Regions from separate parts of the Lysinibacillus canaveralius genome, predicted to be linked through region 1. Evidence: riboswitches for the same ligand, from Rfam matches in the RefSeq annotation. Region 1 holds a riboswitch; each other region holds the start of a gene.

What was found. A riboswitch is a leader RNA that binds a small molecule or an ion and turns the genes downstream of it on or off. The one in region 1 is predicted to bind cobalamin.
Region 2: it holds a riboswitch for cobalamin, as region 1 does, so the genes downstream of both, AA0Y26_RS02105 (ABC transporter substrate-binding protein) here and AA0Y26_RS13215 (glutaredoxin family protein) in region 1, are expected to answer to the same signal.
Region 3: it holds a riboswitch for cobalamin, as region 1 does, so the genes downstream of both, AA0Y26_RS10845 (class I SAM-dependent methyltransferase) here and AA0Y26_RS13215 (glutaredoxin family protein) in region 1, are expected to answer to the same signal.

The regions. Positions count from the first base shown of each region.
Region 1 is NZ_CP154840.1:2,585,211-2,595,553, forward strand. It holds gene AA0Y26_RS13195 (hypothetical protein) at 1-237, opposite strand, end outside; gene nrdF (class 1b ribonucleoside-diphosphate reductase subunit beta) at 224-1,222, opposite strand; gene nrdE (class 1b ribonucleoside-diphosphate reductase subunit alpha) at 1,210-3,303, opposite strand; gene nrdI (class Ib ribonucleoside-diphosphate reductase assembly flavoprotein NrdI) at 3,303-3,668, opposite strand; gene AA0Y26_RS13215 (glutaredoxin family protein) at 3,665-3,889, opposite strand; cobalamin riboswitch at 4,166-4,347, opposite strand; gene AA0Y26_RS13220 (bifunctional metallophosphatase/5'-nucleotidase) at 4,512-5,975, shown strand; gene AA0Y26_RS13225 (hypothetical protein) at 6,557-6,703, shown strand; gene AA0Y26_RS13230 (hypothetical protein) at 6,862-8,376, opposite strand; gene AA0Y26_RS13235 (sigma-70 family RNA polymerase sigma factor) at 8,369-8,896, opposite strand; gene AA0Y26_RS13240 (DegV family protein) at 9,098-9,943, shown strand; gene AA0Y26_RS13245 (methyl-accepting chemotaxis protein) at 10,067-10,343, opposite strand, start outside.
Region 2 is NZ_CP154840.1:398,474-408,816, reverse strand. It holds gene AA0Y26_RS02135 (heterodisulfide reductase-related iron-sulfur binding cluster) at 1-1,946, opposite strand, end outside; gene AA0Y26_RS02130 (sigma-70 family RNA polymerase sigma factor) at 2,489-3,052, shown strand; gene AA0Y26_RS02125 (DUF4179 domain-containing protein) at 3,049-4,089, shown strand; gene AA0Y26_RS02120 (cob(I)yrinic acid a,c-diamide adenosyltransferase) at 4,159-4,719, opposite strand; gene AA0Y26_RS02115 (adenosylcobinamide amidohydrolase) at 4,725-6,197, opposite strand; gene AA0Y26_RS02110 (FecCD family ABC transporter permease) at 6,198-7,196, opposite strand; gene AA0Y26_RS02105 (ABC transporter substrate-binding protein) at 7,189-8,136, opposite strand; cobalamin riboswitch at 8,396-8,577, opposite strand; gene AA0Y26_RS02100 (acyl-CoA dehydrogenase family protein) at 8,639-9,787, opposite strand; gene argS (arginine--tRNA ligase) at 9,971-10,343, opposite strand, start outside.
Region 3 is NZ_CP154840.1:2,148,929-2,159,271, forward strand. It holds gene AA0Y26_RS10820 (bifunctional precorrin-2 dehydrogenase/sirohydrochlorin ferrochelatase) at 1-467, shown strand, start outside; gene cobA (uroporphyrinogen-III C-methyltransferase) at 464-1,222, shown strand; gene AA0Y26_RS10830 (nitroreductase) at 1,219-1,779, shown strand; gene AA0Y26_RS10835 (cob(I)yrinic acid a,c-diamide adenosyltransferase) at 1,791-2,330, shown strand; gene AA0Y26_RS10840 (cobyric acid synthase) at 2,330-3,808, shown strand; cobalamin riboswitch at 3,801-3,979, shown strand; gene AA0Y26_RS10845 (class I SAM-dependent methyltransferase) at 4,146-5,015, shown strand; gene AA0Y26_RS10850 (FecCD family ABC transporter permease) at 4,999-6,036, shown strand; gene AA0Y26_RS10855 (ABC transporter ATP-binding protein) at 6,040-6,834, shown strand; gene AA0Y26_RS10860 (ABC transporter substrate-binding protein) at 6,821-7,801, shown strand; gene AA0Y26_RS10865 (hypothetical protein) at 7,801-8,001, shown strand; gene AA0Y26_RS10870 (hypothetical protein) at 8,028-8,156, shown strand; gene AA0Y26_RS10875 (CbiX/SirB N-terminal domain-containing protein) at 8,169-9,386, shown strand; gene AA0Y26_RS10880 (hypothetical protein) at 9,667-9,924, shown strand; gene AA0Y26_RS10885 (phosphoribosyl-ATP pyrophosphohydrolase) at 10,013-10,336, opposite strand.

The DNA of each region.
Region 1 (10,343 bases):
TAAATCTTCAATGGTAATGGACAGCCGCCCACGAACAGAACCATTTACATGATAGGCAAGGGGCTGTATTTGGCGAAGAATAGTCACGATCTCCTCAGTTCCAGTTTCTTGCTCCAGTACAGCAATCGCATGTCCTATTTGAGTCGTCATTGAATCTGTACGGATTTCGTAGTCTACCAGGCAGCTTTTCTCACGCATAAATGGATAGCTTTTATAACGCCAATCATTTTTCTTCATCGCTTTCGATCCCTTCAAAATGACTGAAATTAAATGTATCATCCGTAATTGGGGCAACTTTAGCCACTGCATATGTTGAACCTTTTTGTGAGAAGAAGTCATAAGTAGAGCCTTCGTTCCGGATCCCATTCATAACAATCGGGTTTACTTCCTCTTCCGGGAACATTGCCTCAAAGCCAACATTCATGAGTGCTTTATTAGCATTATAGCGCACATATGCCTTCACCTCGGGACTTAGTCCAGTTTCCGCATACACATCTTCTGTGTAGCGTAATTCATTCTGGTAAAGATCTAATAGAAATTCATAGCCCCATACTTTCAGCTCATCCTGCTTTTCTTGGCTGAATCGCTTGAAAATATTTTGGGCAAAGAATCCTACTGCTACACCATGAATGGATTCATCGCGTAGAATAAGAGATATCACCTCAGCACTGTTTCGTAATACCCCCTGGCCTCCTAAGTAGAGCGGGTAGAAAAAACCTGAATAGAAAAGGAACGATTCAAGCATGACAGAGGCATACATTGCCTTCCATAAGCTTTCCGGGTCATCTTCTTTAATTGATTGGTAAATGTCGCTGATGCGGGATGCTTTATATTGCAGGAACTCATTCTTTTTTACCCACTCAAAAATCTCATCGATTTCGGCATTTTTACAAAGCGTCGTAAAAATATAAGAGTACGATTTTGCATGAATTGCTTCAAAGGCTGCAAATACCGTAAGTACTGCCTTTTCCTGCAGATCAGGAGCAAACTTGGCAATTTCATTCATTCCGACATTAGTTTGTAGAGTGTCCAGCAGCGTTAGACCGCCAAACACTTTCTTATACGTATCTTGATGTTCGAATGTCTGCCACTGGCTAATATCTTTACTGACGGCAATTTCCTCAGGAAACCAGATTTGCTTCCATTGCTGATCCCAAAACACCTTTGCCAGCTCCGATGTCGGGGCATTCCAATTGACTGCTTCATAAGCTAAATTTGACATGCTACACACTCCTCTAAAGATTGCAGACGCTGCCGCACATAATAAACCGATTTAATGCCTTTCATCCAGGCATAGATATACACTTTCGCGAGCTGCTCAGTCGTCCATTGATCCGTTACATACAAGGTCATAGAAATTCCTTGGTCTACATGCTTTTGCGCAGCGGCGTAGACATCGATCAATTCATAAGGATTCACCTCATATGCTTCCGTATACAGATGCTTATTATCATTATTCATAAACGGCATCGGATAGATTGTTCGACTGTCTGCATAATCTCTGATTTCTACTCGCTCTGTACAAGGTGCCATAGAAGCGGTGCTGTTACGGATATAGGAAATACTGCCTGTCGGAGCAATCGCCAAACGGTATGCATGATAAAGACCATGCTCCATTACTTCCGCTTTCAATTCGTTCCACATCTGTGCAGTAATGAGCGGTACAGAACCTAGAGCGTTTGTTACTTTAGAAGAGTGAGAGGTTACTTTTTTATCAGTATACTGATTAAAATACTCGCCATTAGCATATTCACTATCAGCAAAACGGTGGAAAGTCTGCCCCTTCTCTTTGGCAATTTCCATCGAAGAGCGCAGCGAATAGTAATTCACAGCCTCCATAAAGGCATCTATAAAGGCAATGGAATCTTGTGAACCATAAGGAATACCTTCTTGTACAAGGTGTCCATGAAGATTCATAACACCAAGGCCAATTGAATGCATTAGCCGGTTCGCCTTTGCAACAGATGGTACATTTCGAATATAAGTCATTGTTGAAACATTCGTTAATAAGCGGATGGAAGTGTCTATTAGCTGCCCAAAGTCATTCACCTTGGTAGCCTTATGAATATCAAGCGAACCAAGATTGCAAGACACATCTAGTCCATATTCATTAGGCTGATCTTGATCCGTAATAACACTTGTCTCCTGCACTTGAAGGATTTCTGTACAAAGATTTGACATCTTCACCCGGCCAATTCTCTTTAAAGGATGCGCCTTGTTTACATTATCATCAAAAATTTCAAATGGATAACCGGATTCAAATTGCGCTTTTTTTATTTCTGTATAGAGCTTTCGGGCATTAAGTCGCTTAATCTTACGGATATTTGGATTATCGAGCAATTCATAATACATTTCACTCATCGACAGCTCGGACATACGTTTTCCATATTCTTTGAAAATATCATATGGGCTGAAGAGAACAACATCCTTATCACGCTTCATTAACTCAAAGAAAATACCCGGAATAATAATGCCTGTTGATAGAGTTGCCAGACGGATCTTATCATCAGCATTCGGTTTTTTAGAGGAGATGAAATTTTCAATATCCCCATGGAAAATATTCAAATAAGCGACACCTGAACCGTTTCGCTGTCCTAATTGATTTGAATATAAGAATGAGTTTTCGAGCAGCTTCGCTACCGGAATGACACCGCTTGCTTTGTTTAAAATTCCTTTGATAGGATCACCTAGCGGGCGAACATCTGTAAGGTTTACTCCTACACCTCCCCCAAGGCGTGACAGTTCCAGACAATAGCCGATATTCTCCGCAATGCTGTTCATTGTATCGTCCATTGTCAGCTTGAAGCAGCTAACGAGTTCGCCTCTTGCCTTCTTCCCGCTATTCAGGGCAGTCGGTGTAGCAGGCTGGTACGCTTCCATCATCGCTTCTACAGCCTGTTCCGCTAATGTTTCATCACCCTGCGCCAAATAAAGAGCAATAATAACAATACGGTCTTCATATTTTTCCAGTATTTCCTTGCCGTCTCTGCTCTTCATAGCATAGCCTTCATAAAATTTACTTGCGCTCATAAAGGAAGAGAAACGGAATTTGTAGCTATATGCTTTTTCATACAAACTCTTAATAAATTCAAAATTATATAATTCCAAGAATTCGCTCTCATAATAGCTTTCTTCTATTAAGTATTTTAGCTTGTCCTCCAAATTAATGAAGTGCCGCATTCTTACATTCACGTCTTCAAGGAAATAACTGCGTGTCGCTTCCTTGTCCTTTGCAGTGTCAATACTGCCTGTCGTAGCGTATTGATTCAATACTTCATTGTTCAACTTTAAATATGTTTTCATTACACAACCTCTTTTACTTGTTGATGATAAAACTGGATAATTTTTTCGTAATCCTGGGGGTAGCCTCTTAAATCCAGCTTGCAGACAAGTGGTATTCCATATTCTGCAGCCAATTTATCACCGGCCATCCCGAAAACATGATGACCGAAATTACTATTGCCACTAACGATTACGCCCCTGCAAAATGAATTGTTCTGCTCCATAAAACGGGCCACTTGAAATGGGATATCGCCTAATCCATCTGTATAGGTGAACAGTAAAAAAGGAGTTCTAAGCTGCATTCCATCATTTATCTCAATATTCGGTAAATTGAGTTTAGAAACCACAAAGGATACATTTCCCGTTCTGCTGGCATAGACAATCACTTGCTTATCTGTCCGATTCTTTCCAAAATAGCTGGGACACTTCCAATTAGTTCATCATTCACTTGTAAAATCGGTACTGAGGAAAATCCGGCCTCCGTTACTCTTTGCATAGCTTCTTGATTATGATCTAAATTGACTACTTCTGCCTCTATTCCTGCTTGTACAAGCTCCGATTTGACCCAAAGACACTTTGGGCAGACTGTTTTCGTGTATAACTTCATGAAACTCATCCTTTCTTATTCATTATGCCTCGAGTAATTGTTTTGGGAATGTGAGCTTAACATCACATCCTATCACCACTTGGAGGCTTTTACTTTTAATAGTGCACAGTAGAGGAGCAACGAAAAAGGTGCCTTTATCCGTATTTGCCCCGCTGCTTACATTAGTGGGTATCTTCGGTTGAAACAAGCCGAACATAAAAAAAGCTACCTCCTAAAGAGATAGCTAGAAATGGAAACGTAAAAAACCCGTCTCCATTTCTCAATCCCCGAAGAAATGTAAAGTCGCTTTATTCAGGCAGGTCTCCTGGCTTTGCTTCATTCTTTGATTCCCTTCCCATGCATTAAGCACAGTGGCTACGAATCATCGTCGGCATTCACAGTTGCGGGGACAGCGCCGGAATCTAACCGGACTTCCCTTTTAAACTACATATAGTAGTACCTGGATAAAACTAACACAATATATTGTTTTAAGTAACTGAAGTCAGTATAGCATAGTCCCTTCCGAAATGTAAAATGTAAATTTCACTTTCCCTTCTAACATTAGAAATTTCATGCAAAAAATACAGATTCCATTTTTAAATTCATGCATTATGGTACGATATTCAAAAACGCGGGTGACTTTATGTATCTTACTATTTGCGTTACAAGCGATCTTCACGGGCGGCTGGACCGTTTTCAAAAAATAGCGCAGCACATTGAACAAATAAAGCCTGACATTCTTATCGATAACGGCGATTTTCTGCAAGGAAGTTTAATAACTTATTACTACGACCATGTAAAGCCCGGGCCGCACCCAATGATTGCAATCGCTAATAATCTTGGCTATGATGCAGCCGTCTTTGGGAATCATGAATTCAATTATCCATTAAAAGAAGTAGAATTCATGAGGAAACAATGCGAGTTTCCCTGGATAGCAGCTAACATTGGAAACTTCGCAAAGCCGTATGTCATAAAAGAGATCAAAGGAAAGAGAGTGGCGATCATTGGCATCGTTACACATGTTACCCCTTTTTGGGACGAACATCAATATACAAGTGATCTTCAATTTTCAGAAGCCTTTACAGCTGCACGCGATTGGGTTCAATATGTTAAGAAAAAAGAATATGCAGATGTCGTTATTCTTAGTTACCATGGCGGCTTCACAAACCATCCTAAAACCGGTGCTCCATTTGCAGAGAATGATGGAGAAAACCAAGGAAATCAGCTGCTTGATATTCCGGAGGTCGACATCTTAATCACAGGTCACCAGCACCTGGAAATCTCTTGTATTGTAAATGGAATTCCTGTTATCCAGCCTGGTGCAAACGGCTCTTGTTTCGGCCATATAACATACGGACTTAATGACGAGAAGGCACTCGATGTACAACTACACCATGTTACAGCCATCCCCGAATGCTATCCCAGCGAAGTAAGCAGATGGCTTAAGGAGCGGATCGGTTATACGGAAGTAGACTTTCGTTATGAAGGAATGCTTGCTTCCCGGCTTGAGAATCATGCGTTCGTTGATTTTATGCACGATATCCAGCTAGCGGCTGCTGATGCCCAGTTATCCGTCGTCGAATTATCTTATCACGAATACGGAGGGTTCACTGGTGCTATTACCCATTTTGATGTTTTAAAAAACTTTTCACGTCCAAATACCTTGAAAGTATTAGAGCTCACAGGAGCGGATATTAAGGAAGCACTCGAACAATGCGCGGCTGTGTTTGCAGTGAATGCGGATGGAGATATAGATTTTTCCTTAAATGTACACCCTGACGTGCTAGCTCCCTATGTATACGATTTTTGGGGCGGCCTCGATTATGAGCTATTAATAAGCGATCCAGTTGGATCTCGTGTAAAAAATATGCTCTACGATGGTAAACCTGTTACAAATGATATGACGTTTAAAGTCGTGATGAACAGCTACCGCGCAACAGGTGCCGACTTTCCTATGTTTCGAAATAAGCCCCTGCTGGAAGAAACGAAAGAGATTGTACCCGAGCTCATCATAAAATACATCAAGGATCACCCCCCTTTGTCACACCGGGAGCACGGGCGTTTTCAAGTCACAGCTGGAAGAGCAGAGACTCCCTCCATCTATTAAATCTTCTCATTCCATACATGCTTAAAGCGGGTGTCTGAAAGTCGTAGAAGGACAAGTATATAAACTATATGAGCCATATTCGTAATGGATCTTGCCAATGAAGATACATCTGTCCAGAAAACTTCAACCTATCTGGACTTCAGTGCAAAATAGCTACTTAACTTTATGATAGACATACCTTTTATTATTTAAAAATACATCATTTTCTATTAAAAAGAGAGTGTCTTTTTGACACTCCTAGGCTGAAGACAAATTCAAAGAAATTTGAAATTGTCTTCAGTCTTTTTTCTATTTACAATACATAGTAAGAAATCGTCGATTTCCACTCTAGGCGCTACGCTTACCACGGGCACGGCCTCAGCCTTCTCCCTCGCTGCGCTCCGTCCGGGTGCTTCGGGCCAACAGGATGTTGGTCACAAAGGCGTTGTCACACGATGTGACAACGCCTTTGTTCCTTTCGTCGCACATAAATTCGCTGTTCCCGTTGGTGTCTTCTCGCCTGCCACTTCAATCGACTTGTATCAGCTACTGAAAAAGGGTGGCCCTTCTACATTTCCTACTATTTTGAGGTGATGATAATTATGATGACGAATAACCAAATCAATGAACGCGAACAACTTGAAATGCTGACAATTGAGCAGCTTATACCAAATGACCATCTGGTCCGTAAACTGGATGCTGCCATGAATTTAAAAAAGCTTACCACTTGGACATGGCAAGTTTCCTAATATGAGATGAAAGCGTCTCGTAGAGGCGATTCACAAAGAAAACTCAGTTGAAAATTACATTCAACTACCTACGAAAATGACAAAATGCCTTGAGAGTCCGTCCCTCAAGGCATTTTGTCTTCACTCTGAGAGCGTCTTTTTGACACGCCTCTTCCCTGCTAATATATTGTTGATTTAAACTTCACTTTCCAGCCACCATCCCTTGCCATTTCCCATTCAAATATTTCTTTTCCAGTTTGGGAACTTTCCACAATTAACTTCTCTTCTATTATATTAAATTCAGCCGTTTCCAACATATAGGCATAGTAGCTGAAGTAGTGCTTCAGGTTATCTTGTTTGATTTCTTTAAAATAATTCTCCAGTCTTTCATAGGAAATATCACTTGTCAAAGCTTGCGCTGTTTTGTAATCAGCTTGCAGTAAAGCATACAGTTGGACTCTTGCTACCTCTTTTGGAGCAGCTTTTGCCGCAGCAGTGTAGCCTTTTTGTTTTACTTCTTCGTACAAAGTCACTTCTGCAGAAGACCATGACGTTTCAATGTCGGCAATGGAATAGCCAAGTACCTTTCCGATAATCTGATCTTTTTTTATATATCCTTGCACACCATCACTCAGCCAGTTATCAGGATGGACGAACAGCTCATCTTCTGCCATTTGACCATAGTCGACTGTTTCGCTAGTCTTGTAATCAGGATAGCCCTCTGCCCTTGCCCAGCCATAGGGTTCAAGAATACCTATTTCATTAATTACAATAGAGCTTTCTTCTTTTTTTACAGAAACCCCATGACTTCCCATCTCATTTGTCGCCTGAATGCGAACGACTTCCGGCCCATCTCTTCCTTCTACCAATACAACATCGGTAAAATTAAAAGCATTCTTTTCATAATAATCAGGGTCAACTACAATGTCGAATTGGGAATATTCCTCTCCGTACACATGCATCGTATCCTTCTCATAGGAAAGGATATAATCGTCCCCTACAAGCTCATAAACAATTGGCAATTCCGTTATGATATCTGGACGTGGAACTTGTTCTGCTCTCTTCTTCACTCCATCCTTTACTAAATAAACAGGTGTTCCTACTGAAGGCACCAAGGCAACCCATATTTTATCTCTGTCAATTGTAAACAATTCTATTTCTTTTTCTCCTACAATTATTGAGTCTGTGCCATCTTTCAATTTACCAGCAAAAATGACTTCTCCATTTTCACCGTGATAATCTTCATAAGTCCAGTTTAGAGGCTCTTCATTCATTTTATCGGCTCTAATACCAGCCCCCCCTGACAGTCCAAATTCCCATTCATTATCCTCATAGATCATATATTGAAAATAATACACCTCACTTTCTCCCTGATCATAAATACCAACAATAAGGGCATCATTTTTTTGATTAAAAGACAGCTTGACATGCCGGATATCGACTTGCATATTATTGCGCTCTTTCTGTAAAAACTCTTCGTATGCAGCAATGGCACCTGCCTGAGAATAGCCTTTATCCACCTTAAAACCATTCATGACAAGGAAAAAACAAACGACTGAAAAAACTGCCACTGCTCCAATCGGCACCCATCTATACCTCTTTTTTTGAGTCATCTGCAGCACCTTCTTTTTCTTTTCATCGGAAAGTCTTAGTTCTCCAAAAATCTCCTGCTGCTCCTGTTTAAATCTATTCATGCGATAACACCTCCCACTCCATTTCACCAAGCCGCTCCTTTAGCATGGCTCTTGCTCTTCTAAGCCTTGTTTTCACAGTATTTTCAGATAGTCCTAAAAGTTCTGCAACAGCAACACTCGTATATTCTTCATAATAAAAGAGCAATATTACCTCTCGATAGATGATGGGTAACTGCATGACATGTTTTGTCAGTTCTGTTTGTTCGATCGATGCAATCAGCCTTGCCTCTATTCCTTTTTGCCGGTCAGCTTCTTTCTTTATTAGTAGGTTAGAAAAAATTTGCGTTTTATTTTTCCAGCTGCGCAGATAATCATGGCATGTATTGATGGCTATTCTCGTCAAATATGTTTTCACGGTCGCCTCTTCACGAAACTGCCCGTATGACTTGAAGAATTTGATGAAACTCTCCTGCACCAAGTCCTCGGCGGTCGCCCAATTCTTCACATATGTATAACTAACTTGCAGCAAGTAGCCGCTATATGTATCCATTAATTCATTCATTTCTCTATTCGATAGCATGTGCTCACCTCACTTATTGCCCCTTTGACGGTAGAGTTCTCCCTATAGTTTCACAAATCCCAGAAATTGTATTGGTCTATTTCAAATGGTAAACTCATATAGATAGAAAGGTGCATTTTTTTAAAGATATGACAAATGTAAATTGACTTACTTGCAAACTTTTTTACAATAGTATAAGTATACATACAGGAGGCGATGGAATTGAAGATTTTTACTGATAGCGCATGTGATTTGCCAAAGGGCTATTATGAGGAACATCAAGTATCCTTATTTCCGCTGCGAGTCCATGTGAATGGACAAGAATACGATGATGTATTCGGTATTGACCCAGCGGACATTTACAAAGCGATCGCGGCAGGTGCCCAGCCGAAAACATCACAAGTGTCTCCGGAGGCCTTTTATAATGCATTTGAAGAAGCAGCGAAAAATAAAGAGGAAGCCATATATATTGCATTTTCTTCACCGCTATCCGGCACATGCCAGACAGCAATGATGGTACGTAATGAATTGCTTGAAACATATCCCGATATGAAGCTTGCCATCATCGATACGAAATGCGCGTCACTTGGACAAGGCTTTGTCGTAAAGGAAGCCGTAAAACTCCGTGACGAGGGAAAGACCTATGAGGAACTGATCGAATTACTACCAAATTATGCCTCGAAAATCGAGCATCTCTTCACGGTTGCTGATCTGGATTATTTGGCAAAAGGCGGACGTGTATCGAAAACAAGCGCGTTTGTAGGCGGACTTTTGAATATTAAACCTATTTTGAATGTGGAAGACGGAAAATTGATTCCAATTGAGAAAATAAGAGGACATAAAAAAGCGATCAACCGTATGATCGATATCATGGCAGAACGCGGCGGTGACTTCTCAGAAAAAGTTGTGGGCATTTCCCACAGCAATGATGAGCAGCTTCTTGCTGACGTAAGAAAGGTAATTGAAGAACGTTTACAGCCTAAGGCAGTTGACGTGACTAATATTGGCGCAGTTATTGGGTCCCACGTAGGTTCCGGGACAATTGCTATTTTCTTTACAAACGATTAACAGTCAAGCCTGCTGAAGGTTAAATCAGCAGGCTTTTTGATTCCCTATAACTTCTCCAAATCTAGCTGCCTATGCTCGATTAGAAAAAAAGCATGCAAACTTACAGGTCTGCATGCTTTCATTTTATACTTTAAAATTATCCACCATTTTCTCCAGGAATTCTGACTCTGCCGTCAGCTGCTGGGATACAGCGCTAATTTCCTGTATGATGCCTACCTGCTCTTCAATTGTCTCCGCTACTTTCGCCGCATGGCTGGCCGATTCGCTGGATTGTTCGGAAATTCCAATCACTGAAACAGTTACTTCTTCTACAGAAGCAGAGATTTTATCAACTACTGAGGTCGTTCCGCCAATTTCATCTGCTATTTGATCAACAGCCTTTTCAATTAGTACAAATGTC
Region 2 (10,343 bases), 2.2 Mb from region 1:
CGTGCTACATTCACGCGGTTACCTACGTGTTCTTCCATCCACATCAGCCCGCCGCCGGCTCCGCAGCACATTGCATCCTGACGGTTTCGTTCCATTTCGACAAGTGTTACACCTGGAATACCTTTTAGGATTTCACGCGGCGGATCATATACATCATTGTAACGGCCAAGGTAGCATGAATCATGGAATACGATTGTTTCTTCAACACGATGATTCATCGTTAAGCGCCCTTGCTGAATTAGATCGTACAGCAACTCTGTATGGTGATATACTTCCCCGTGCCAGCCAAAATCGCCATATTCATTTTTGAAAATGTTATATGCATGCGGATCGATTGTCACAATTTTCGTCACGTCATTTTTTTCAAATTCATCAATATTAGCTGTCGCCAGCTCCTGGAATAAGAACTCATTTCCTAAACGGCGAGGTGTATCACCAGAGTTTTTCTCTTTGTTACCTAAAATCGCAAATTTTACACCTGCTTCGTTTAGTAGACGGGCAAATGACAGGGCAATTTTCTGTGAGCGATTATCAAATGATCCCATCGAACCAACCCAGAATAAGTACTCGAAGCCTTCACCAGATTTCTTCGCTTCTTTCACTGTTGGAATATTAATAGATGGATCAATGTCGCGCCAGTTTTCCTTCTCTTTACGATTAAGTCCCCAAGGATTTCCTTGACGTTCGATGTTTGTCATTGCACGCTGTGCATCCGGATTTACTTTTCCTTCTGTCATCGTTAAATAACGACGAAGGTCAATAATTTTGTCTACGTGCTCGTTCATCACCGGACATTGGTCTTCACAGTTACGGCAAGTCGTACAAGCCCAAATTTCTTCTTCCGTAATGACATCTCCAATTAAGGACGGGCTATAAATATCTTCAATAACCGCACCTTCAGCGCCTGCAGCCATTGCCAGCTGGTTGCCCTTTGTGTTGTTGAAAAATTGGAACGGCACCCAAGGCTTTTGCTTTGTCACAACAGCGCCTGTAAATGTTAGATGATCACGCATTTTCACAAGTAAATCCATTGGTGAAAGCATTTTCCCTGTTCCTGTTGCAGGACACATATTCGTACAGCGTCCGCACTCTACACACGCATACAAATCCAGCAGCTGCTTTTGCGTAAAGTCTTGGATTTTACCAACTCCAAGTGCCGGCATATCATCCTCGTCCTCTGCTTCTTCAAGCGCTGCAAAGTCAACCGGCTTAAGTGTACCGCGGCGATCCAAGCGGTTTACCCCAACATTGACGATACTTGTAATCAAGTGGAAGTGCTTTCCTTGCGGGATATAAACAAGGAATGTTAATAAAATCAATAAATGTACCCACCACATCATATAGAAAATGACAGCTGCTGCTGTTGGCGGCAGGAAGCCAAAAATAGCGGCGATGCTAGATGCAACAGGCTCATAGCCATTGAAGCTGTGGTCATGCCAAATTAAACTCATTCCATTGCCGATAAGTGTAGATGTCATTAATCCGCCAATAAAAATTAATACGAGTCCGTTTTTCCATCCACGCTTTAACCGCGCAAGTTTTTCTACATAACGGCGGTAGAATGCACCGATTACTGCTACTAAAATGACAACAGCCACGATCTCCTGGAAGAAAGTGAAGAAGCCATACAATCCGCCAAGCGGCAGATGAGAGCCTGGTGCTAACCCCTTCCAAATTAAATCAATAGCACCGAACTGGACCATTAAGAAACCATAGAAGAAGAAAACATGAATCAAGCCCATCTTTTTATCTTTTAATAGTTTCGATTGCCCAAATACTTTTTCTATTAAATCACCGATACGTTCCCCTAGCTTTGTATCAAAATCTTCTTTTCTCCCCAACTGAATGAACTGATAGCGCGTTTTTAATAGATATGCGAACAAGCCTAATGCATATAAAATAACAGCGATAGTAGCTACCCAGTTAACAATTAATAGTGCATTCACTACATGCTCCCCCTTTTTGTAAGCAAGACATTCAGCAGCTCCCCCTTCCTTTCACTGCCCAACGTCTAAACGCTTACTACGTAAAGTTATATTTCCATATTAATACTGTTAGCCTTATTGTAATAATGAATGAGCATTCAGTCAACAGTTTTCCTGCTAAACGTCAGAAAATTTCGCATAAAATTACGACGAAATTCTTTTTATTTAGAGAAATTAGGTGTTTTTTCGAGAATACCCTTCCCTTCAAAATTCCACATGCGCGAAAGCCTGCTAAAACAGCCGCTATATAAATGCCGTATTTTTTCTTTCTAATAGAATAGTCCAATAACTGGCTAATGTTTGCTGTGAAAAACTTTCTAATAAATCTTCTTCATTGATAAGAGATACATACAGAGCGTTTCGTTGTAATAAGTGAAAAAGCTTTTTCATTTTGACTATGTTAAACTTTGTTGTTGATTAAAAAAAGTACTTATGTTTGGATGACAAATTAAAAATCACCAATACTTTTTAACGTTGTCTCACTATAAATAAGGAGATCATCTATGAACTGTAATGAACGCAATTTTATAAGGTATCTGAAAAATGGTAATGAGGCAGCTCTGGATTTCATTATCACACGCTATGGCGGGCTTGTTCATGCCATCAGCTATCATATTCTTTCAGATTACGGCAAACATGCTGTGGATGAATGTGTAAACGACGTGTTTTTAAGCATCTGGCAAAATGCTGCTCAATTTTCAGGCGAGGCAGAAAACTTTAAAAAATGGATTGGTACGATTGCCAAGTTCAAGGCTATCGATCTATACCGGAAGCTTGAGAAACGACAGGCCCGGGAGCAAGCAGATGAACAACTGCAGGAACAAGCTGCAGCGTCCGACATTCAGCTGCTCCTGCTTGAGAAGGAACAGAAGAATACTGTGCTGTTAGCAATAAGTGAGTTACCGGAAACCGATCGGAATATTTTTATGATGAAGTACTTCCTTGAGCTGTCCAGTCAGGAGATTGCCGAGAGACTCGGCATGACAATTACGGCTATTGACAACCGGCTCTACCGCGGACGCAGAAAGCTAGCGCAGAATAAACAACTGAAGGAGCGACTCGTATGAAGGACGACTTACAAAAGTGGCTCGATCTTGATATCGAACTGTTAGAAGAAAAGCCGCTTACTGATATACAAACAAAAAAAATCAAACAGGCTGTGCTGGGAGGGTCTAAAAGAAAGAAACGGAGAATGAAAACTTGGGTGGCAGCTGCTGCAGCAGGTGTCATGCTTGTAACAACGAGCTACTTTACGCTGCCTTCGATTGCAAGCCAGCTACCGTTCATTCAAAATATCGTATCATTTGTCGATCAGGACTTTATTCCAGAAAAATATGAGGAACTATCTACTGTCATTGGGGATATTCAGTCAAGTAATGGAATCGATATGATGATTGAAAACGCTGTTTATGACGGGACAACTATCATGATTACATTTGCCATTAATACAACTTATGACTTGGGGGAATACCCTTTAATCGGAAATATGCCGGCCCTTAAAAATGCCAAGGCAAGCAGCATAGCTGGTGGGAGCAGTCTTAAAAAGATCAATGAAACAACATATATCGGGTTTGAAGAAGTAACCCCTCATTTTGATAAAGAAGCCCCTCAGGAAGCAATTGTACAGTGGAATCCGCAGTCTATAACAAACGGGGAAATCGGTTTGCCTATTGAGGGAGACTGGTCATTTGAGTTCAAAGTCCCTAGACTGGAGACAACGACGAAGACATTGGCAGAAAGCTCAGAGCTTGACGGCAGCAAATTAACGATTGAGTCGATTACTTATTCTGATTTAACGGCGGTACTGAACTACGAGTTTCAAATTGCTCCTTCCGTTCTTGCACAGTGGCCTCATTCAATGATTAGAATCACTGAGGCAACGGACAATTTGGGCAGAACACACGAATTGCATGGCGGCAGCGGTATTGTTTCACAAGATGGCCATGGCTATGATTTTACTCTTTCATTGTATACCCTATCGGAAGATATCACGTCGCTGACACTTACACCGGCAATCAATTATGTGGACGGCTCGGGTCTAGCAGCACCAACTGAAAAGATGGACCCTATTACCATTCAATTAAAGGAAGGGCCGACCAACTAGTATGGATAGCAAAAAAGGTGCCAATCGACACACCCGTCGCCGGCACCTTTTTTTGCTATTCTATCAATACTATCTAAATACGTCACTGCCTCTTATATATTCAATATCCGTCAACCCTAGTCGGAAGTTCACTACACGTGCAGCAGCAAATAAATAATCTGATAAACGGTTCAAATACTTTTGGACAACAGGTGATACATCTTCAATTTCACGCATTAATGTGACCGTCTGACGCTCAGCACGGCGGGCAACTGTTCGTGCCATATGCAACGTCGCTGCTGCTGGCGAACCTCCCGGCAAAATAAACCTTTTCAGCGGCGGTGCTTCTTCCGAAAGCTTATCAATCCGCTCTTCTAACACTGCAATCGGGGCTTCCGTCAACTTATAATGACGTTCCTTCATGACATTCGCCAAATCACCGCCGCCATCAAATAGTTCGTGCTGAATTGCTTCTAAATCTTGCAGAATATCTTCAAACAATTTCTTATCAAGCTCTGTCATCGCTTTGCCAATGATAGAATTCAGCTCATCGATTGTTCCGTATGCTTCCACACGTACATGATCCTTATCGACACGTCCACCAATAATGCTTGTTTTCCCTGTATCGCCTGTTTTTGTGTAAAGCTTCACATTCATCACCCGTTTCCATTTATTTTTGTCTGCTTATACTGCCTGATTGCCTGAACAGTTGTTTCAAATACACCCTGTCCGATCAACTTGCCCACTTCTGTAATGGGACCAGCATACGGCATCTCCTCTCCTTGCTGCGTAGCTGCAATTAACAGACTGTCCGTCGCTGTACCGGTCGCGATAGTGCCCGTATGAACATCTCGGATATCTTCCTCAGCAAGCGCTTTCGTTTTTGCTTCGGTTGCCGTAATCATTGCCTGGAAAAATGCTTCATCCGATAACTTCCCATTAATAATCACCCATGTATTAATTGTGCCAATATGAGTATTATCGTTGCGCTCATATGTGCGGGTAACATCTACCGCATTGCCGACACCAGCTGTTACTGCTACTGTAATACTGCAATGGCTGTTTTGGAAGGAACGAATGGCCGCTAACTTTGAGGCTACTGCTGTCAGCATGACGACCGTATTTGTTGGAGAAAACCCGTTGTCTTTCAAAAACTGCAGTGTCTCTCCCTTTACGTTGTCTATATTGTAATCCTCTGGAATGGACCTGTTTAATAATGTACTGTACCAGCCCATCCCAGCGTTATGCACAGCCGATGAAATGACCTTTAACGGCAAGTTTGTATCAAGCCGGACATATTCCTCCGCAATACAAAATTGCTCCGGCAAGACAAACGCCTGCCGTTCACCCGCCTGCTCGGGCATCATTGTAATCTGCGGCTTCGGTATTTCTGGATGGGCGTATGTCGATACTTCAGCTCCGTATACTTCAGCAATTTGTTCCTGCAGGACAACTTCATGCGGGTCCCCGTATGCCTTTACTTTCCCCTTTTCCATCAATAGGAGGCTATCGCAGTAGAGGGACGCCAGATTGATGTCATGAAAAATCGATACAACTGTCAGACCGCTTTCTGTCGCTTCTTTTCTAATCATATCCAAAAGCTGCTTCTGATGAGAAATATCAAGATGATTTGTCGGTTCATCCAGCAGCAGCACCTGTGAGCATTGTGCAAGTGCCTGGGCGATAAATACGCGCTGCTGCTCTCCGCCAGATAGAAATTCCATCATTGTCTCTCGGTACTGCGTGACGCCTGTCTGCCCCATTGCCCTTTCGACAGCCTGTTCATCTATTTTCGACCACGCAGAGAAAAATCCCTTCTGATGAGGATAGCGTCCAAGCGAGACAGTATCATAGACAGAATTCGAAAAAGCATTTGCATGCAGCTGGGGTAATACGGCCATTTTCTTTGCCAGCTCTTTGGGACTAAAGGATTTCAGCGGCTTTTCATCTATAGAGACACTGCCCGCAGTTGGTTCGATGATACCGCTAATCAGCTTCAGAAGAGTAGATTTACCACTGCCGTTTGGACCAAGAATACCAAGCACCTTTCCTTTTCCCACATTGAAAGATACGTCCTGAACAACCGGCACATGATTGTATCCACCTGAAATATGTTCAACCTTCAGCATTTATGCCATCCGCCCCTTTCGCTGTCTGAAGAAAATATAAGCGAATACAGGTGCTCCTATGAAGGATGTAATAACACCTACTGGCAGCTCGGTCGGTGCGATGACCGTCCGGGATACCAGGTCGCAAATGACTAGTAAACTCGCTCCATTTACTAATGCAATCGGAAGCAGATGGCGATGATCCGTCCCTACTATCATACGTACCATATGCGGAACGACCAGTCCGACAAACCCGATTGTACCCGAGACGGCGACTGCGGCACCTGTCAGCATTGAGCCGCCGATCAAAATAAAATACTTGCTTCGCTTTACATCGACGCCGAGGTATTTGGCACGCTCTTCCCCGTAGATCATGGCATTGAGTTCACGGCGGTTCAGCCATAGAATAATCGTACCGAGGATAACAAAAGGAATAATCATCTTCACGTAAGGCCAGCCTCTCATTGAGACACTGCCTAACAGCCAGCCCATAATCGACCGCAATTCCTCCCCCGTCAAGGCAATCATTAATGAAATGCAGGAGCCTAAAAATGAGCTGAATATGATACCGGTCAAAATCATTGTTTCCATCTTCATCGTGCGATCCACTATTCTCGCAAATCCCATGACAACCATCATCGTAACAAACGCACCGATCATACTAAAAATGGGCAAGGTGAAGAAACCCAATACTGGAACGGAAACACCGAAAAACAGCGTAAATACTGCCCCGACAGAAGCACCAGAGGATATGCCTAATGTATAAGGATCCGCAAGGGGGTTTTTCAACAGCCCCTGAAAAGCAGCACCTGCAATTGCAAGCGAGGCACCAACCAGCGCAGCCAGCATAACGCGCGGCATCCGGATATTCCACAATATACTATAGGCCGTCGGATTCGATTCCGCATCCCAAAGTGTAGAAAGAGGCACGGAGACCGAGCCAATCGATACTCCGCACCATATACTAACAAGCAATATAACGGCTGAAATGATATAAGCCGCTACATATTTTTTAGTCATTAAATACCTCTGGGTAAACTGCTTTTGCTATTGATTCTACGCCTTCAGCAATACGCGGGCCTTGGCGGCTTGTTGTGTCCCCGTCTACCACCGTCATATTATTATTTTGGACAGCCTTCATAACAGAAAAGGCTGGGTTATTTTTAATAACTTCATCGTTCCCTTCGTATGTGAACAAAAGAGAATCCGGGTCAGCGGCAACGAATTCTTCCGGACTATACATTGGCCATCCATCCTGCTTTACAGCATTTTCCACATTAATAACCTTCAGCATCTCATTCATGAACGTATTTTGCCCGACTACATAAATATCCGGTGCAACGCCTACTACCATAAAGGCTGTCTTTGGCTCAACACCTTCTAGTTTCTTCTGGATTTCCGCAAGCTTTTCTTTAATAGAGGCAATGACGTCTTCTGCCTCGGCTTCCTTACCTGTTAAAGCCGCCACCTCTTCAATTGTTTCGTATGTTTCATTAAAGCTGGCAGCATCCTCTACTACAAATACCTTGATACCTGAGTCCTCCAGCTGGCCGATTGCTCCCTCAAGTGCATACATACTTGATTCATGGGCAAATACCACATCTGGCTGAAGCGAAATAATCGTTTCTATGTTGAATTCGGTACCGCCTACCCGTGTTCTTTCATTTACCTGCTCCGGGTAATTGTCGTTATCATTAACACCGACAATCTCTTCATCCAGGCCTAAGCCAAATAAGATCTCTGTATTAGAAGGTGTCAGTGAGACAATGCGCTCCGGCGCTTCCTCTAATGTTATTTCTTTCCCTAGGGCATCTTCTACTGTTACCGGGAATGTACCTGCCGTACTTTCCTCACTTTGTGCTGTCTCATTTTGTTCCTTCGGTTCTGCTTCATCTCCACAGGCTATCAGTACACTGAGTGCCAGGATGCTCGTTGCAGCAAGCTGCCAAAATTTCTTCATTTTCTTTTCCTCCTTCTACTGTAAAAGGGCTCTGTTCCTACTAGTCGAACCGGCCCTGACTGGATCGATTTTTCCCTTAGAAGATACATCTCAACCAACATAGCTCAGGATCTTGCCTTTTCTTATGTGAGCCCCTCTAAAACGTCTGCTTTTCTATCCGCAAAAAAGCCCCCCGACTAATTCGAGAGACTTGGAAAAAGGCTAAAAACTACATGTAACGGTACACTTGTAAAAAGCCAGCTTTCCTATCCTCGTAGGTAGTCTTGGGATTTGTAAAGGCAGGTCTCCTGGCTTATGCATCAGCACCAATCTCCCCCTTCCCGATTGCTCAGTGGGCTATACAGATAGGCTAGCATTTACAGTGGCGGGACCGCGTCAGATTTGCACCGACTTCCCTTTTATCCTTGCAGACAGCAAGGAACCTTTACTGCTTATCAAATTATTCAACATGTCTTATTATAGCTCAAAACTGCTATTTGAAAAGGGGAGTTTTCTGAAAACTTCACTTCAATGCGCTGTCTGCCAGCTTCTGGATTGTAATATCATCCATTGGCGGATTGTGTAGACCTGCCCGTACATCACGATAATATCTTTGCAGCGGACAGGACTGCTGCAGACTCTTTGCTCCTACAAGCCGCATTGCTTTATCCACAATTATAAGTGCTGCATTTGTAACGATCGATTTTGCTATGCTTAATTCGTTCGTCAACTGATTTCTGCGCTCTTTGTCATCGTAGGCCTCCGCCGCCCCATATAAGGCAAAACGAGCCTTTGCCAGCTCTAAATCCATTTCGCCTATTAGCGTCTGGACATTCGGCAGCTGGGCAATCGTTCCTTTAATGCTATTTGGGGAATGCGTTTTAGCAAATTGTACAGCGTAATCTCTAGCAGCCTGAGCAACCCCTAAATACGTTGCAGGAATTAATAGCAGCCATCCATTGTTCGTTAAATGTGCCCGGTCAGAGGCAAGTTCGACTAATGCCTCCTGCGGAAGATGAACATTTTCAAGAACTAAATCATGGCTTCCTGTCCCCCGCATCGACAAGACATCCCAGTTTTCTTCTATTGAAACGCCTGGTGTGTCTTTGTGAATAAGGAAATAGCCCGTTTGCTGCTGTTCTTCAATCCATACGGCTGTCAGAAAATAATCGAGCCCATACGAGCCGGTCGTATAGTTTTTGCGGCCGTTTACAACCCACTCTTTACCATCATATATCGCTTCAGACGCTGGCTTTCCGCCACGTGCCGGACTTCCCATGGCGAATTCGCTTACGGCACGGTTTATAATGGCGCCGCTGTTCACTTCCTTGGCAAAGGCATCCAGCTGGTCTTCACTCCAATAACGATGTTCATACAGCTCTCCAACCATCATAAGTGTCCATGCAACAATTAGCGCTGTACTTCCATCAAGGCTCCCTAACTTTTCATGCACAAGCAATGTATCATAGACGCGATACCCTTCCCCGCCCAAATCCTTTGGAAGAGTGAGCTTTGTATAGCCGATCTCGCGGAGCAGCTGCAGATTTTCATAAGGAAATTGCCCTTCATCTCCAATTTGCGGGGCATATTGTTCAAATTGCGGTCGTTGCTTTTCTAATATTCCGTCCCAGCGAGCGTGTAATTCTTTTTTGTAAAATAATGATTTTGTCATACCGATCTTTCCTTTCATCTACAATCAAGGACTTTCTTTTATTGTCTCGTGAAAAGAAAGATTCTACAAGAAAAAAGGCTGCTCCCTTTAAAGGGACAGCCTTTTAATGTGGAACTGCACAGAGCTTTACCGTTTGTTGGAACAAAACTATCGTGTGCTGTTATGTTTGAACAATAGTATTACTTACATTTTTTCTGGCGCACTTACACCAATTAACTTCAATGCATTCGCTAATGTTGTCTTCACAGAAGTAATTAATGCAAGACGAGCTTCCGTTAACTCTTTATTATCTACATTGATAACCTTTTCTGCATTGTAGAAGCTGTGGAACGTCGCGGCTAAATCTTGAATATAGTTGGCAATACGGTGCGGTGTACGGTGTTTTGCTGCATCTGCCACGATTTGTGGGAATGCGCCCACTTTTTTCAGTACATCTTCTTCCTTCTCTGCTGTCAATAATTCAAGGTTTTCTAAGGAAGCTTCAAAGCCTTGTTCACTTGCTGAACGCAGGATCGAATTAATACGAGCATGTGCATACTGTGCATAATACACAGGA
Region 3 (10,343 bases), 440 kb from region 1:
CAACATGGTGTGAAAAACATTTTGAAGCAAGTGATCTGGACGGAGCAGCCTTAATATTTGCTGCAACTAATCTTGAAGAAATAAATGATGCAGTCGAACAAGCTACACAGCATTGGCAGCTCCTTAGCCGGGCAGATGCGAAGGGACGTGTAGATTTCATTAACCCGGCAGTTGTGCGGCGCGGAGATTTCTTACTCACTGCCTCTACCTCTGGAGCAAGTCCTACGTTAACAAGGAAAGTAAAAGAGGAACTGTCTGCTGCCTATGATGAGGCTTATGAACAGTATGTGGCATTTTTAAAGCAAGCCCGTTTTGAGTTAATGGATACCATACAAGATCCTACAATAAGAAAGCAAGCACTGCAGACACTCGTCTCTTCTGAGATTTTACAATGGATTCGACAAGGAAATACGGAGAGATGCCAGGAGTTTCTACAGCAGCTGCTGCAAAAGGAGACAACAAGATGAATGGAAAGGTGTATCTAGTTGGCGCAGGTCCAGGTGATCCGAAGCTGATAACTGTATACGGTCTGGAGTGCATACAGCGTGCTGACGTCATCGCCTACGATCGTCTCGTTAATAAAGAGTTATTAAAACATGCAAAATCGTCAGCAAGGTTGGTCTATTGTGGAAAAGAGCCTGGAAAACATGCGCTGATCCAGGATGAAATTAATGAATTACTGGTAGAAGAAGGATTGAAGGGACATTGTGTCGTTCGTCTAAAAGGAGGAGATCCTTTTGTATTTGGCCGCGGAGCTGAGGAGGCAGCTGTTTTGAAACAAGCTGGAATTCCATTTGAAATCGTACCCGGTATTACAGCAGGTATCGCAGCCCCTGCCTATGCAGGCATACCGGTAACTCACCGTGATTATGCGACAAGCTTTGCCATTGTTACGGGCCATGGTAGAGCTGAAAAAGGACAAGACTTTATAGATTGGTCCTCTTTAAAGGGGATTGATACGATCGCTTTCTATATGAGTGTCGGAAACATCGAACATATCTCAGCTCAGCTGATGGCAAACGGCAAGGCTTGTGATACACCTGTAGCCGTTATTGAATGGGGCACAATGGACCAGCAGCGTACTTTTACAGCGACACTTGAAACAATTGCGGTATGTATTCAAAACGAAAATATACGAAATCCGTCAATGATTCTAGTCGGTGATGTTGTAAAGGTAAGAGAGCAAATTGAATGGTATCAAGAAAGGGTGATGAGTACATGATGGTACTTGAAAAATTGAAGCAGCGACGGGCAATCCGGCAGTATGAACAAAAGCCGGTGGAACGGGAAAAGGTTGAACAGCTGCTGCAGGCGGCAACATATGCACCAAATGATCGTATGCGTGAGCCATGGCATTTTTATGTTCTACAGGGAGAGAGCCTCTCTCGTTATGAAGAAATGGCATCAGCCTATTTAGAAGAACGTTTCCCTACGAAACCTCATCTTGTGGCAAGTTCCCTTGCGGTCGTTCAAACAACACCTCTTGTAATTGTTGTAACTGCCGATACGGTAGAAGGTGATGAGGGAGCAACAAAGGATAATGAATTTGCTGTTTCCAGCGCCATCATGTCTATGTGGCTGACAGCAGAAGAGCTTGGACTTGGTTTTGTTTGGCGTACACGTGGTGTAGGGCTTGTTCATGACGCGCGTATGCATCAATTCATCGGCGCAAAAGACAATCAGCGTGTTATCGGAACGTTGTTTATCGGTTATCCGGCGGAAGCACCCGCAGTGGAAAAGAAACGCACTCATTTTAGTGAAAAGACGACTTGGCTTTAGGAGGAATAACCTTGACGAAAAAAGGATTGGTGCTTGTTTATACAGGAGATGGCAAGGGGAAAACGACTGCTTCACTCGGTCTGACAATCCGGGCGATTGGGCGTGGTATGTCAGTGAAGTACCTGCAGTTTATTAAATCACCTGAACGCACATACGGTGAACAGCTTGCACTTCGAAAGCTCGGTGTTGAAACGGAACAGCTCGGCATCGGCTTTACTTGGACGAAAACACCGGAAGAGCACCGTGTTGCTCTCAAAAAAGCATGGTTGAAAGCCAAGCAAGCTCTTCAGGATGAGTCTACGGATGTACTTGTTCTTGATGAACTGAATAATGCACTGGCGATCACAAAGTTTCCGATTGATGATGTACTCCCTCTTGCAGAAGTATTGGAAGCAATCCAGAACCGGCCTCATCACATGCATGTTGTCATTACAGGGCGTTCAGCAAATTCTGCAGTTATCGCACTCGCAGATCTTGTATCGACAATTGAGCCGACGAAGCATTACTACGCTGACCAAGACCGGACAGCTGTGAAAGGTCTTGAATTCTAATGAAGGCGATTATGATTCAAGGGACAGCATCCGATGTGGGAAAAAGCGTCATCTGTACCGCACTGTGCAGAATATTAGCGAACGACGGTTACCGTGTAGCACCCTTTAAATCACAGAACATGGCACTCAATTCCTATATAACGGAGGACGGGGGTGAAATTGGGCGTGCTCAAGGTGTGCAGGCAGAAGCAGCAAGAACTGCAGCAACAACCGATATGAACCCTGTGCTGCTTAAGCCTAAAGGGGATATGGTGTCAGAAGTCATCGTGCACGGGAAGCATTTTACAAATATCGATGCAGTGACCTACCGGGAGCAGCTGGTTGAAATGCTTATGCCAAAGGTAAGAGAGTCGCTAACTCGTTTATCCCATTCGTACGATATTCTTGTTCTTGAAGGAGCGGGAAGTCCAGCTGAAATTAATTTGAAGCAGCGGGATATCGCAAACATGCGTATGGCCCACGAGACAGATGCAGCTGTTATTTTGGTTGCTGATATTGAACGAGGCGGTGTTTTCGCTTCTCTCGTAGGGACGCTGATGCTGTTAGATGACGACGAGAGAGCACGCGTTAAAGGAATTATCATTAATAAATTCCGGGGCATGAAAGAATTGCTTGATAGCGGGGTTGAATGGCTTGAGGAATACACAAACATTCCAGTCCTGGGTGTCATCCCGCATATCGATGTTCAAATTGAAGCGGAGGACTCTATGGCATTATCGAGCCTGCGTCTAAAAAAACCGCAAACAGAAGAGTTTTCAATCGATGTAGCTGTGATCTGCTTCCCGCGTATTTCAAATTTTACGGACGTTGACCCGTTAATGGATGAACCGCATGTAGGTGTCCGTTTTGTAAAATCCGTAGCCGAACTGAAAAGACCGACCGTCATTATTTTACCCGGGACAAAAAATACGGTAGAAGACTATGAGTGGCTCGAGAAGACAGGATTGGCGAAAGCTGTTCATAAATCCGCCCAAAACGGCAGTTACATTTTCGGAATTTGCGGCGGCTATCAAATGCTTGGCGAGACATTGGTTGATGAACAAGCGGTTGAAGCTGCTGGCGGAGTAACGAAAACGCTGGGACTGCTGCCGCTGGAAACGGTATTCGTACCTGAAAAGCAAACAGTGCAAGTATCGGGACAACTTTCATCAGGTGAACAGGTTACAGGCTATGAAATCCATTTAGGCCGTACAAAGGCAACACGCTTAATCAAGCCATTTGTCCAGCTGCACGATGGACGTACGGATGGTGTGCGAAGTGATGATGACCGTGTTATCGGCACATATTTGCATGGCATTTTCCATAACAGGCAGTTTACGAGAAATTATTTTAATAACATTCGTTTAGAAATGGGTCTAACAGTAATTGAAGGTCAAGTGCAAGCAGAAGAAGAGCGCCGCGAGCAGGCATATGAAATGCTTGATCGGCACGTGCGCCAGCATCTAAACATGGAACTTATTTATTCATTTATTACATAACATGTCGTTTGGTGTAGTGAGAACTACTTAAAAGGGAAGTGTGATGAAAGTTCACCACGGTACCCGCCACTGTGAAACGGAGCAGCAAATCAGCACCACTGCAACTGCGGGAAGGGATTTGTTTAGCGATGATGTGAAGTCAGGAGACCTGCCAGATAGACACGAAGTGTACCCACGGGATTATGGGAAGCATTGTACTGCATATATTAGTGCTTGCTTTTCCTCATGTAGATTTTTCATTGTCTACATGATTTTTTATGCAAGTGTTTAGAGAACTAGGCAGTGAACAATCAACCGATGGTAATCATTGTTGTTCATATTTGTGTTTAGAAAAGGAGTGGCACATTTGAAGGGACCATTAGCCATTGATTTTGAAAAAATTTGGCAGGAGGGCATGCATGATTGGCATGGCAACATGCCGCAACGCATGGTAGATGATACGTTGGAAGAAGCGTTTTGGAACCAGTCGATGAAGAAAAAATCATATAAGCAGACAGAGGACTATGCTGTACCGATTTATCAGGCAATAAAGCAATATATTGAAGCTCCTGATACTGTCATTGAAATTGGTCCAGGATGGGGCAATTATACCTTTCCATTGGCAGAAGATGCTGCTGCCTTAACGTGCGTAGATGCATCTGAAAGTGTACTAACGTATTTAGCTCAATATTTTGATGAATCGTCAAATGTTCAATTTGTTCATGCAAAATGGGAAGAGGCAGAACTTGAACAGCATGATGTTGTGATTGGGGTCAATTGCTTTTATAGGATGTACCACATGCTCGAACCCCTTAAGAAGATGAATGAACTAGCGAAAAAAAGAGCGATCATTGGCATGACAACCGGTCCAATCCAACCGCATTATCAAGTGTTGGATGAACAGTTTGGCTATTCCGTTAAATATCCCAGAAGAGATTATATCGAAATTTTGAATATGCTGTACCAGCTCGGGATCCATGCAGATTGTCAAATGCTTTCTCTAGTGCGTACTTATACGTATGAAACAAAGGAGCAGCTGCTTACAGCACAAAGTAAAAAAATACTTGATGAAACGTTTGAGCTGAAACATATCGAGCAGGCACTCGAGCCATTTATTGTAAAGACACAAGATGGCTATTGTTACCGCCATCAATTTTACGCAGCGATTATTTCCTGGACACCGGTAAAGCGATCTATTGGAATGACCCAACATGAAAAAAAGATTTAACACAGTAATGATCGCTTTGTTCGTCCTGCTTATACTAGCGATGACAGCCGCTGTCATGGTTGGTTCTGTTGATATAACCCCGCTCATCATATGGCAAGTGGTACTTTCTCATTTTGCTATAGATATCGGTGTGCAGCCAACAAGTGCACAAGCAATTATTATCTGGGAGATTCGCGTTCCGCGTGTAATATTGGCCGTAGTCGTTGGTGCAGGTCTGGCAATTAGCGGTGCGGCGATCCAAGCCCTTGTCCGTAACTCCATTGCCGATCCATACATTTTAGGGGTGTCATCAGGTGCTTCAGTCGGTGCAACTTCTGTTATTTTGTTCGGGACGTTCAGTTTTTTAGGAATGTATGCGCTCTCAATCGCGGCGTTTGCTGGTGCCATGCTTGCGGTATCCATCGTGTTTTTATTGGCACGTGTAAACGGACGTACATCTGTTGTAAGGCTGCTGCTTGCAGGGATTGCCATCTCTCTTGTTTTCTCTGCTGCTGCGAATTTTATGCTGATGACCTCTAAAGAAGAAGGCGGTATTAAGGCAGTAATGCATTGGATGCTTGGTAGTTTGGCAGGAGCTAAATGGAGCAATATTGGCATTCCGATTGCTGTTTTTGCGACCGTATTTATTTTATTAAACATATTTTACAGACAATTAAATGCCCTTCTTATGGGAGAAGAAACTGCTGCAACTCTAGGACTGTCAATCGAAAAGTTCCGATTCGTTATTATTGTGCTTGTTTCATTATTAACTGGTGTCCTTGTTGCTGTGAGCGGATCGATTGGGTTTATCGGTCTTATTATTCCGCATATTGTTCGAATGATTGTCGGTTCAAATTATAAGTTTGTATTACCTATGAGTGCTCTTATTGGAGCTGTTTTTCTTGTTTGTGCAGATGCTTTTGCAAGGTCGGTTATTTCACCGGAAGAAATGCCGATTGGGATTATAACAGCATTATGCGGCTGTCCTTTCTTCATTTGGATGCTTCGCAAACAAAGTTATTCGTTTGGGGGTGGTGAATAGAGAATGTTTGATGTACAGCATGTTTCATACGAAATACAGGGCAAGCAAATTTTAAACGACATCATCTGTTCGGTTCAAAGGGGATCCTTCATCGGCTTGATTGGCCCAAATGGCAGTGGGAAATCGACTTTGCTAAAAATGATGTACCGCTATTTCAAACCAACGAGCGGTCTCGTCGTATTGGACGAGCAGGACATATGGAAAATTCCTGAAAAAGATTATGCAAAAGAAGTAGCGGTCGTCAGTCAGGAATCACCTGTAATTTTTGACTTTACCGTCAGGGAACTTGTGCTGATGGGCCGTACACCACATAAAAAGCTGTTTGCCCGAGATACAGAGGCAGATTTGCGTATCGTGGATCAATGCATGGCGCTCGCTGATATTACACATTTAGCAGATCGTCAGTTTAGTAATTTATCCGGAGGAGAGAAAAAGCGGGTGACAGTGGCAAGAGCACTTGCGCAGAAAACAGATGTCCTCATTTTAGATGAGCCGACAAATCATTTAGATATCGAGCACCAGCTGCAATTAATGGACTTGATTCATAGTTTGCCAATTACCATCATTGCAGCCCTGCATGATTTGAATTTAGCTGCTGCCTATTGTGATGAACTGATTGTATTAAAGGATGGAGCAGTCCACTATCACGGAACACCGGAAGAGGTATTGACATCAGAAAAAATAAAGGAAATTTTTCGAGTAGATGCGGTTATTACAGCTGATCAACAAACAAAAAGACCCCATATACAATATATTTCGAAAAGGCGGAAAGAAGGGAAAATAGGTGAAGGCGAATAAAGTGTGGTTTGCATTCCTCGCAGCGATCCTCCTGCTTGCGGCATGCGGAAATGAAGAGGAATTAAAGGACGCCGCTGCTAGTGTAGACAAAGAAACGTCCTCCAAAACGGTTCTTGTTACGAATGAAGGCATGGACCAGGAATACAAGGAGGCACCGACAAAGGCAATTTCTTTAAATCAGCATGTGACAGAAATCATGCTGGCTTTAGGACTTGAGGATTCGATGGTCGGCACTGCTTATTTGGATGATGAAATATATGAACCGCTGCAAGAAGCATATGAACAAGTCCCTGTACTTGCAGCGCAATATCCGACAAAGGAGCAGGTAATCGAAAGCGGAGCAGACTTTTTATATGGTGGCTGGAGCAGTGCTTTCGATGAAAAAAGTATCGCTTCTCGTGAGGAGTTAATGGAACTTGGGATTCATTCATATTTACAATCGTCATCCGTTATGGCCTCGCCGAGCCTTGAAGATATTTATAAGGATATTCGCAATATCGCAAAAATTTTCAGAGTGGAGGAGCGAGGGGTAGAGCTTATTTCGCAAATGACGAAAGATGTTGATGAGATTACTTCTAAACTGCCTGAAGTAAAAGAGGATTTGCCGGTGTTGGTATTTGACAGCGGGGAGACAGAAGTATTCACTGCTGCACAAAATTTTATGAATGAGCTTATTACGATGGCAGGCGGTACCAACATTTTTGCAGATGTTGAAGGAAACTGGACAACTGTATCTAAAGAAGATGCAGTGGAGCGTGCACCTGAGGTTATTGTTGTGATTGATTATGGTTCTACAACAGCTGAAGAAAAAATCGCATTCTTAAAGGCCGACCCAGCGTTAAGCACAACACCTGCTGTGCAAAATGAACGCTTTGTCATCCTCCCGCTTTCAGCAGCATCTGAAGGTGTACGTGTCGCTGAAGCTCTTGAAATTTTAGCAAAAGGCTTCTATCCAGGCAGCTTCTAATGGAAATCAATGAACTGCTGCAATCTATTGAAGGAATGGCCTCAAAAAAGAGGCTGCGCATTGGCTTTAACGCCGGTGACTCAGCATGCTATAACGCCGTCTATGATGATATAACGCTGATTTATCATGATGGATATGTGGATCTTACGGCAGGTGCTGTTCAAATGGGTGACATGCAAAGCCTGGGGAGCTGCTGGTAAAAAAAGTTCCTGAAGCCTTTGTGCTCGTGCTTGTTCAAAAATTAATTGAGCGTTACTCAGTGGAATCAAGCGAGATTGAAACGTTTGCTGTATATATTAAACGCCATCCTGAATTGGCTGAATGTTTAGAGCATAAAAAGCAATTACATGTATAGAGGAGGAAGGGTATGACTACTTGGAATTTACAAGGTATGCAAAAGCATTTGCTCATTTGTAACGGCAGTACATGTATGGGTGCTGGAGCGGAAGAAATCACTTTAGCGATAAGAGATGAAATTGCGAAACAACAGCTGGATGAATCAATTCACACGTCCAGAACAAGATGCAACGGGCGCTGCCGGGATAAATGTGTTGTTATTGCTTATCCGGAGGGGAAATGGTACAGCGTTCCTGAAGAACAAGTTGGCCGTGATATCGTCAATGACGAGGCAGATGACGCACATGTTATTTACAGTATGACGGAAAACGGTCTGTCGGAAGTGTCCCCAGCTTATACAAAAGGGATATCAAAATTGAAAAAACGAAAAAGAAGGGGGAAACAAGAAGCGATGAAAAAAGCAATTTTATTTGTTGGGCATGGCAGTAAACTGGAAGCTGGAAATGAGGAAGTAAGACAATTTGTAAAACGTACGAGCTACTTAGTTGACCCGGCCATTATGGTCGAAACTTGCTTTTTAGAATTTGCTTCCCCAAACATTGAAGACGGCATTGAGCTTTGTGTTGAAAAGGGGGCTGAGGAGATCCATGTCATTCCCATCATCCTACTCCATGCGGGACATTCTAAAATGCACATCCCAGCAGAGATTGAACATGCAAAAGAGCACTTCCCCGATGTTACATTTACATACGGACAAACAATCGGGATTCATGATGAGGTGTTTGAAATTCTTAAAACGCGCTTGTCGGAGGTAGGCTTTGATACTACAGCAAAGCATGAAGATACGGCTATTCTTCTTGTTGCAAGAGGAGGCAGTGACCCGGAAGCAAATGGAGACTTTTACAAGATTACACGTCTGCTTTGGGAAAAACTAGATGTCCGATGGGTGGAAAGTGCGTTTATGGGCGTCACAACACCGTCAGTGGAAGAAGGAATGGACCGTTGTGTAAGACTTGGAGCGAAAAAAATAATCATGCTGCCATATTTCTTATTTACAGGAATTCTGATGGAGCGTATGCATAAAATGCGGGAAAGCTATCAAGTAAGATATCCACTCGTAGAAATTCAGATTGCTGATTACTTCGGCTATCATCCAAAACTTCAGCATGTACTGATTGAACGTGCCGAGCAAGCGATGAACGGTACGTCTACGGGGATGCAGGATCTTGAGAATTTTAGAAAGTATGCAGAAGAGCACGGTTACGAACACCACCATCACCATCATTAATGGAATCAGTAATATGAAACATTAAAAATGAAGATTTTTAATTATCACTCTTCATCTAAGATAAAATCTGCCCACTACTATGAGACGTGGCAGATTTTATTTTGTTTTCGCCCCGTAATGATCAAGTAAGTGGCAGGTACATAGTCTATGAAAGTATAATGCTCCTATAAAATCATAAATTTGTAAAAATAGAATTTTTACAATCATATTTTGGAAAAGATTCTTTTGTTTTCGGCTCGAATCATGTAGAATAATAGAAAATAATAGAGGGGGATTGTATATGTCGCGGTACGTATTGCTGGCGAAGCTTCGCAGTGGGCAGTATTATTTATTGAAGTTCGACCGGCAGGAAGTGTTAGATTGTCTGTATGAGTTTCCTACAACAAAAGGGCTGGAAGCGTTAGTAGAATGGCCATTGGAAACACGGGCGGAAATGGGCTTTTTTCTCGAAATGCTTATTAAAAATGTAAAATATTATTATTTAAAAGATACGAAGACATTGACAAAAGAATATGTGATGCTTGATTCCATTATGTAAAAGTTCAAAGGCGAAGTTACCTTTGAACTCTTTTTATCGGACACGTTAGAGGCTATCAAGCGGTATGAGTCGCTAGCTGTCACCTATTTTATTGTGAAATGCTATTTAAATAGATTCCTTTTTCGAAGCTTCCTTTTAGCTTCTTTTTCTCTTTTCGTTTTAATTCGAATTCTTCAATTGAAACATCGTGCAGCTTTAGAGCGGAGTAAATAAGTTCGACCATATCGACCAGCTCTTCAATCGCCGCTTCCTTTGAGTTAGCTTCATGATATTCTTCTAATTCCTCAAATAGTTTTTTCGTTATTTCATGCTTGTGCTCTAATGGAGAAAGCAGCTTTAATGAGTAGCTGCCCCCATCTTTTGTTACGAGAGAAGGGACTTTATCACGTACTAGTTTATTTAGTTCAGTCATCGCCATA